Regions from separate parts of the Bradyrhizobium sp. BR14999 genome, predicted to be linked through region 1. Evidence: riboswitches for the same ligand, from Rfam matches in the RefSeq annotation. Region 1 holds a riboswitch; the other holds the start of a gene.
The links. A riboswitch is a leader RNA that binds a small molecule or an ion and turns the genes downstream of it on or off. The one in region 1 is predicted to bind S-adenosylmethionine.
Positions count from the first base shown of each region.

Region 1 (3,472 bases):
GCATCTGGGAGGTGCGCGGTGGACAGCAGCAGTTCGTCTACTCCAAGGTGCAGTGCTGGGTGGCGCTGGACCGAGCGATCCGCCTTGCGCAGAAGCGGAGCCTGCCGCTGGACCGCACCCGCCTGGCCGCGGAGCGAGACCGCATCTACGAGGCCATCATGACGCGCGGCTGGGACACGGAGCGGCAGACCTTCGTGCAGCACTTCGCCACCGACGCGGTGGATGCGTCCAACCTGATCATGCCGCTCGTCTTCTTCCTGTCGCCGACTGACCCCCGCATGCGCGGGACGCTCGATCGGACCATGGCGGAGCTGGTCTCCGACAGCCTGGTGCACCGCTACGAGATCGGCAGAGGAGCCGGCGACGGCCTGACCGGGAGCGAGGGGACGTTCAATATGTGTACGTTCTGGCTGGTGGAAGCGCTGGCCCGGTCGGGCCGCGCCGAGGAGGCCCGCTTCATCTTCGAGAAGATGCTGACCTATGCCAACCACCTCGGCCTGTACGCCGAGGAAACGGGTCCGCGTGGCGAAGCGCTGGGCAACTTCCCGCAGGCATTCACTCACATCGGGTTGATCAGCGCCGCGTTCAACCTGGACCGCCGGCTCGGCGTGGCGCCTTGAGTAGGGTCGGACCATGAGCGCGCAGGTCACTTACCTAGGGACTTCCATCGCAGACTGGGTGGGGGAGCTTTCGAGCAGCGATCCGCTCCAGCGCCGCCTCGGCGCATATGCCCTGGGCGAGATCGGCCCCGCGGCAACCGAGGCTGTGTCCGACCTCGCTGCGGCCCTCCAGGACCCGGTTGAGTTCGTGCGCGTCTGGGCGGCGGCGGCCCTCGCCCGGGTGGCGCCGCTGGGTGGAGAGTCGGTCACCGTCCTTATTGCGGAGTTAGGCGACGAGCTTGCCTTCGTCCGCAGCCTGGCGGCCTGGCACCTCGGGCGCCTCGGTCCGACCTTCCCGGGGATCGAACAAGCCCTCATCCCCCTCCGACAGCTAGCGGGTGATAAGGATCCGAGCGTGCGGGTGGAGGCCGCGCTGGCGCTGGGGATGCTCGAGGGGAAGGGCGCCCCGCCGCCGGAGCTGAAGTCCTTGTCCACTTGAGCTCGTCAGTTAAACCTATCTTCGAGATAGCTGATCAGCTTCACTTGCGATGGCGCGTGATCGGGCAGGTATATTTGCGCTCGTTCGTCGCCGGATCCCGATTACGAGGTCAGGCGCCAATTTAGGGATGATGATTCTCTTTCGACGTCGAGGAACCGAATCTCTGGACGCGAGAGCAGACCGGCGGGCGCTACTTGAACGTTTCTCGTTCGCCTCCCATGTACAAGGTACATCAAGACGAAGGCTGGTACCTTCACCAACCTGCCCGCTGCGGTAAGGTGGTATCCACACTTGTGGGATGGGGCTGTTCAGTGGCAATCCAGGCAGTACCAGCCTCCGGCGAAGCTCAGGGGGCAACATGTCTATCCCACCTTTAAGTCTGTATTCCGCTCCGCCAACGCGGCGCCGTGTCATCATCGGACTGGCCGCGTCTTCCCTTCCCGCTCCAGCCATTGTCCGCGTGGGCCGCATCATGCCAATCCGCAGCATGGTGATCGCTGAAACCGGCCTCCCATCGGCCGGCTTTGTCCAGCGCCTGTTCTATAATGCTCTCGCCACCGGGCTTGCCCGAGGCCGGATCACGGTCCGGCTAAAAAACAGGGCCGTGACCTCGAATGAAGTGGAGCGACTGGTCAGCAACGCGCGCCAAACTGGCTGGATCGATGACCAGCCCGGCGCGCCGGGGGCCATCCGGAATGGGGAGAACTGGCAATGACCATTAGGCAGAGCACCGAAATCCGAAACGGGATGGATGCGAGAAAGATCGCTGTGCTGCACATTCCCCACAGTTCTCGCCTGATTCCGGCCGATGAGCGCGCGCGACTGTCTCTCGGCGAGAGTGAGCTCGAAACTGAGTTGCTCCGGATGACGGACGCTTTTACCGACGAGCTATTCCCACCTACGCTTCATGAAGCGGAGCGAGTTGTGTTTCCAGTCAGCCGGCTGGTATGCGACGTGGAACGCTTTTCAGACGATGCAGACGAGCCGATGGCAGGCCGCGGCATGGGCGCGATCTACACCGCAACCAGCACCGGGAGACGCCTGCGAGCCACAGCTTCGGCGCCTGAACATGAGCGTATTATGACGCGGTGGTATCGGCCGCATCATGAGTTACTCACGTCGGCCGTGGACAAGGTGCTCCGCCGTGAAGACCGTTGCCTCATTATCGATTGCCACAGTTTCGCTGATCGTCCGCTACCGCACGAGCCTGACCAGGACCCGCGGAGACCCGAAATCTGCATTGGGACGGATCCTCTCCACACCGCGCATGGACTGAGTGGAGCAATTGCAGACGCTGCAAGGAAACTCGGGTTCACCGTTGCTGCTGACAGACCATTTTCGGGCGCGCTCGTTCCGGCGAAACACTACCGTGCCGACATGAGGGTTCAATCGCTAATGATAGAGGTGAACCGGCGGGTCTACATGAACGAGCTTACGGGCGATCGTCTCGTCAGCTTTGAGAAGTGCAGGGAAGCCGTTGGCAGTCTTGTGTCAACTGCGGCGACTTTCCTCCTTTCTGCATAGCCATAGAGCAGAGCCGAGGCTCGCGTTCCGTTTTTTTGCTCGAGCCGCCATATTCACGCTGGAAGCGACGACGCTTTTCCTGCCTGGTGTTTTTGCGTTCACTCGCTGGTAAGGGCTGTCCATTGGTGCAGGCGTTCATGGGGTAGTGCTGCGTGGTATAACGTACGCAAAGCTGGGGTGGGCTTTCGCTAAGTAGGGCATCCGGGTGAGCGCCTGCGTCGAAGAGAGCGCGCTAGCGCGGTGAGCGTACAGGCTCACTCCTGATGACAATCCCAGCCGCATCGCGATCAAACGTGTCGGACGTAACCCCGTCCCTGCGCAGCAGATATTTTTCAATCTTGTTAGTTGGCGTCTTTGGCAGATCGCTCAGGATGCGGACGTAGCGCGGCACCATGAAGTGAGCCATTCTTGGCCTGAGGAAGTGGATGAGGTCCGCGGGATCCAGGGTCTGACCTTCGGCGAGGGACACTGCGACGAGCACGTCGTCCTCGCCATGTTCGCTGGGCACGGAGACCGCGGCAGCCTCCCGAATGGCCGGGTGGGCTGCGACTTCGAGCTCGACCTCGAACGAGGAAATATTCTCGCCGCGCCGGCGAATGGCGTCCTTGAAGCGATCGACGAAGAAGTAATTTCCGTCCTGGTCGATGCGGAAGGCGTCGCCCGTGTGAAACCAGCCATTGCGCCAGGCGAGCGCGGTGGCCTCCGCGGCCTTGTTGTAACCGTGATTCATTGCCCAGGGCGTGTCGGTTCGCAGGACCAGTTCCCCGATCTCGCCAACCGCAACTTCGCAGTCATGGGCGTCGACGAGTCGGGCCTCGACACCGGCCCGTGGCTTGCCGCAGGCGGCTGC
Region 1 covers NZ_CM148536.1:4,802,702-4,806,173, forward strand. The annotation lists gene ACR9YP_RS22320 (glycoside hydrolase family 15 protein) at 1-620, shown strand, start outside; gene ACR9YP_RS22325 (HEAT repeat domain-containing protein) at 634-1,098, shown strand; SAM-I-IV-variant riboswitch at 1,323-1,430, shown strand; gene ACR9YP_RS22330 (hypothetical protein) at 1,457-1,813, shown strand; gene ACR9YP_RS22335 (N-formylglutamate amidohydrolase) at 1,810-2,622, shown strand; gene ACR9YP_RS22340 (AMP-binding protein) at 2,855-3,472, opposite strand, start outside.

Region 2 (3,472 bases), 2.9 Mb from region 1:
CGCATCTTCCAGAAGCCGAAATTCGGGAACGAGACGATGGCGCGGCGGCCGATGCGCAGCAGATTTTCCAGCACCACCCGCGGCTGCCGCGTCGCCTGCAGCGTCTGCGACAGGATCACGTAGTCGAAGGCATCGTCGGGATAGTTGACGAGGTCGGTGTCGGCGTCGCCCTGCACCACCGCAAGCCCCTTGGCGACGCAGCGGTTGACGCCCTCGCGCGACAGCTCGATGCCGCGACCGTCGATGCCGCGCGTTTCCAGCAGCTGGAGCAGATCGCCCTCGCCGCAGCCGACGTCGAGCACCTTCGAGCCCGGCTTGACCATCTCGGCCACGAGCCGATGGTCGGCGCGAAACTGACCGGACGGCCCGGCCGCAACGCCATTCAACGGCAGCACTTCCTGTACCGACATCTTAGCCACCTCTGCCGTCGAGACCGCGTGCCTTGCCTGCCGATTGCAGGAAGGCACGCGAGATGTCGAAGAATTCGGGCACGTCGAGCAGGAAGGCGTCGTGACCGCGATCGGTCTCGATCTCGGCGAACGACACCCGAGCACTCGACGCATTCAGCGCGTGCACCAGGGCGCGCGATTCCGAGGTCGGGAACAGCCAGTCGCTGGTGAAGGAGACCACGCAAAAGCGCGTCTTGATGCCGGCGAACGCCTTCGCCAGCACACCGCCATGGTCGGCGGCGATGTCGAAATAATCCATCGCGCGCGTCAGGTAGAGATAGGAGTTGGCATCGAAGCGCTCGACGAAGGACGAGCCCTGGTAGCGCAGATAGGACTCGACCTGGAAATCGGCATCGAACGAGAAGGTCGGCAGCTCACGGTCCTGCATGCGGCGGCCGAATTTTCGGTGCAGCGCGGCGTCGGAGAGATAGGTGATGTGCGCCGCCATGCGCGCGACCGCTAGCCCGCGATGCGGATGGATGCCGCGGTCGGCATAGCCGCCATTGTGCCAGTCGGGATCGGCCATCACCGCCTGGCGGCCGAGCTCGTGGAACGCGATGTTCTGCGCCGAGTGCCGCGTCGAGCAAGCAATCGCCAGTGCGGAGTACACGCGAACAGGATAGGCCGCGGTCCATTGCAGCACCTGCATGCCACCCATCGACCCGCCCACGACCGCGAACAGCGTGTCGATGCCGAGCCGGTCGATCAGCATCGCCTGCGCGCGCACCATGTCGGGAATGGTGATGACAGGGAAATCGAGGCCCCAGACCTTGCCCGTGGCGGGATTGATCGACGCCGGCCCGGTCGAGCCCATGCAGCCGCCGATCACGTTGGAGCAGATGATGAAGTAGTGTTGAGGATCAAGCGGACGGCCGGGGCCGACCAGCGTCTCCCACCAGCCGGGCTTGCCGGTGACGGGATGCACATTGGCGACATGCTGATCGCCGGTCAGCGCATGGCAGATCAGAACGGCGTTGGAGCGATCGGCGTTCAATTCGCCATAGGTCTGGTAGGCGATCTGGAACGGCGACAGATCGATGCCGCAATCGAGCCGTAGCGGTTGATCGGCGCCGAAATACATAATCTGCGAACTCGGATGATCGACCTCGTGCGACCGATCATCGGTGCTGATCGCAGGACTCGGTATCGACTTGACGCTACCCATTTTGACCATCGACCTCGTTTGCGATCGGACTTCAGACCGCAGTGACATCAGGCCATGAAAAACCCGGCCTGAACGATAGGTTCGGCCGGGATCGGAAGCGTCCCCGGCCTGTTTAGCGAGTTTTTTAACGTGGCTGCAAGCCGGCCGGCTCAAATGACCACGGAACAGGCAAAAACTACCGTCTGGGGCGGTTTTCGTCAAGTCGCGGCCCGGATCAACCGGATTTGCCTCCGAGCGGTCGATCGAAAAGGCCGTCATTTCTCTTTGCTTTCGCTGCCTATCCTGCCTAATCAGGATAGACCGCAGCTGACCGCTTTTGCGGATCGGCACCTCTCAACAGCTCTTTGTCAGTCATGTCCCAACGTCCGCCCGCGCCACCATCGCTTCAGGAATTGCGCAAGGAGATCGACGCGATCGACGAGGGCATGCATCGCCTCCTGATGCTGCGCGGCGACATCATCGACCGTCTAATCCAGGTGAAGCAGACCCAGGAAGTCGGCTCGGCGTTCCGCCCGGCGCGTGAGGCCGCCATGATGCGTGACCTCGTGCAGCGCCATCGCGGCATCCTGCCGCTCGACACGGTCGAGAGCATCTGGCGCGTCATCATCTCGACCTTCACCTATGTGCAGGCGCCTTTCTCCGTGCATGCCGACATCTCGGTGAGCGAGCCGGCGATGCGCGATTCCGCGCGCTTCCACTTCGGCTTCACCGTGCCTTACGTCGCGCATTTCAGCGCGCAGGCGGCGGTCGAGGCGGTAGCGAAGTCCAAGGGCGATCTGGCGCTGGTCTCGGCCACCTCGAGCCGCACGCCGTGGTGGCTGTCGCTCGAGGAAGAAGGTGCGCCAAAGATCATCGCGCGGCTGCCCTTCGTCGAGCGCGCCGACCATCCGGCCGCGATGCCCGTGTTCGCGGTGTCGCGGGTCGCCGACAGCGCCCTGGTGACGGAGGTCGAGACCTTCAGCGTCCGCGTCTCGGGCTGGAACGCCGACGTCGCGCGCGCGCTGTCGCCGCTGGCCGAGATCGTGGCGGTGCCCGATACCGCCTTTGACGGCGCCGCCCTACTGGTCTCGGTCACGAGCGCGACCAGCATCGACAAAATCAAGGCTGCCCTGATCGAGGCGAGGGCCTCGGTGCGCTCCACGGCTCTCGTCGGCAGCCACGCAACGCGCTATACGGTGCCCCCGACCGGGCCGAAATCGTAAGTCGCGAGCCGTCCCGCCAATCCGGAGTTTAAGATGTCCCGCCCCGTGCCGAATCCCGGCATTCTCGATATTGCGCCCTACACGCCCGGCAAGAGCCCGGTGCCGGAGCCGGGCCGCAAGGTGTTCAAGCTCTCGGCCAACGAGACGCCGTTCGGACCCTCGCCCAAAGCGATCGAGGCGTTCAAGCACGTGGCGGATCACCTGGAAGACTATCCGGAAGGCACCTCACGCGTGCTGCGCGAGGCGATAGGGCGTTCCTTCGGGCTCGACCCCAACCGCATCATCTGCGGCGCCGGCTCGGACGAGATCCTCAATCTGCTCGCGCACACCTATCTCAGCCAGGGCGACGAGGCGATCTCCACCACGCACGGCTTCCTGGTCTACCCGATCGCGACCATGGCGAACGGGGCCAAGAACGTGGTCGCGCCCGAAAGCAACTTCACCGCCGACGTCGACGCCATCCTCAAGGCCGTGACACCGCGGACAAAACTGATCTGGCTCGCCAATCCCAACAACCCGACCGGCACCTATCTGCCGTTCGACGAGGTCAAGCGCCTGCGCGCCGGCCTGCCGTCGCACGTGCTGCTGGTGCTGGATGCCGCCTATTGCGACTACGTCTCGCGCAACGACTACGAGATGGGGATCGAGCTCGTCGC
Region 2 covers NZ_CM148536.1:1,910,645-1,914,116, reverse strand. The annotation lists gene metW (methionine biosynthesis protein MetW) at 1-410, opposite strand, end outside; gene metX (homoserine O-acetyltransferase MetX) at 412-1,614, opposite strand; SAM riboswitch at 1,706-1,785, opposite strand; gene ACR9YP_RS08855 (chorismate mutase) at 1,968-2,816, shown strand; gene hisC (histidinol-phosphate transaminase) at 2,850-3,472, shown strand, end outside.
Region 2: another riboswitch for S-adenosylmethionine. It lies ahead of metX (homoserine O-acetyltransferase MetX); the one in region 1 lies ahead of ACR9YP_RS22330 (hypothetical protein).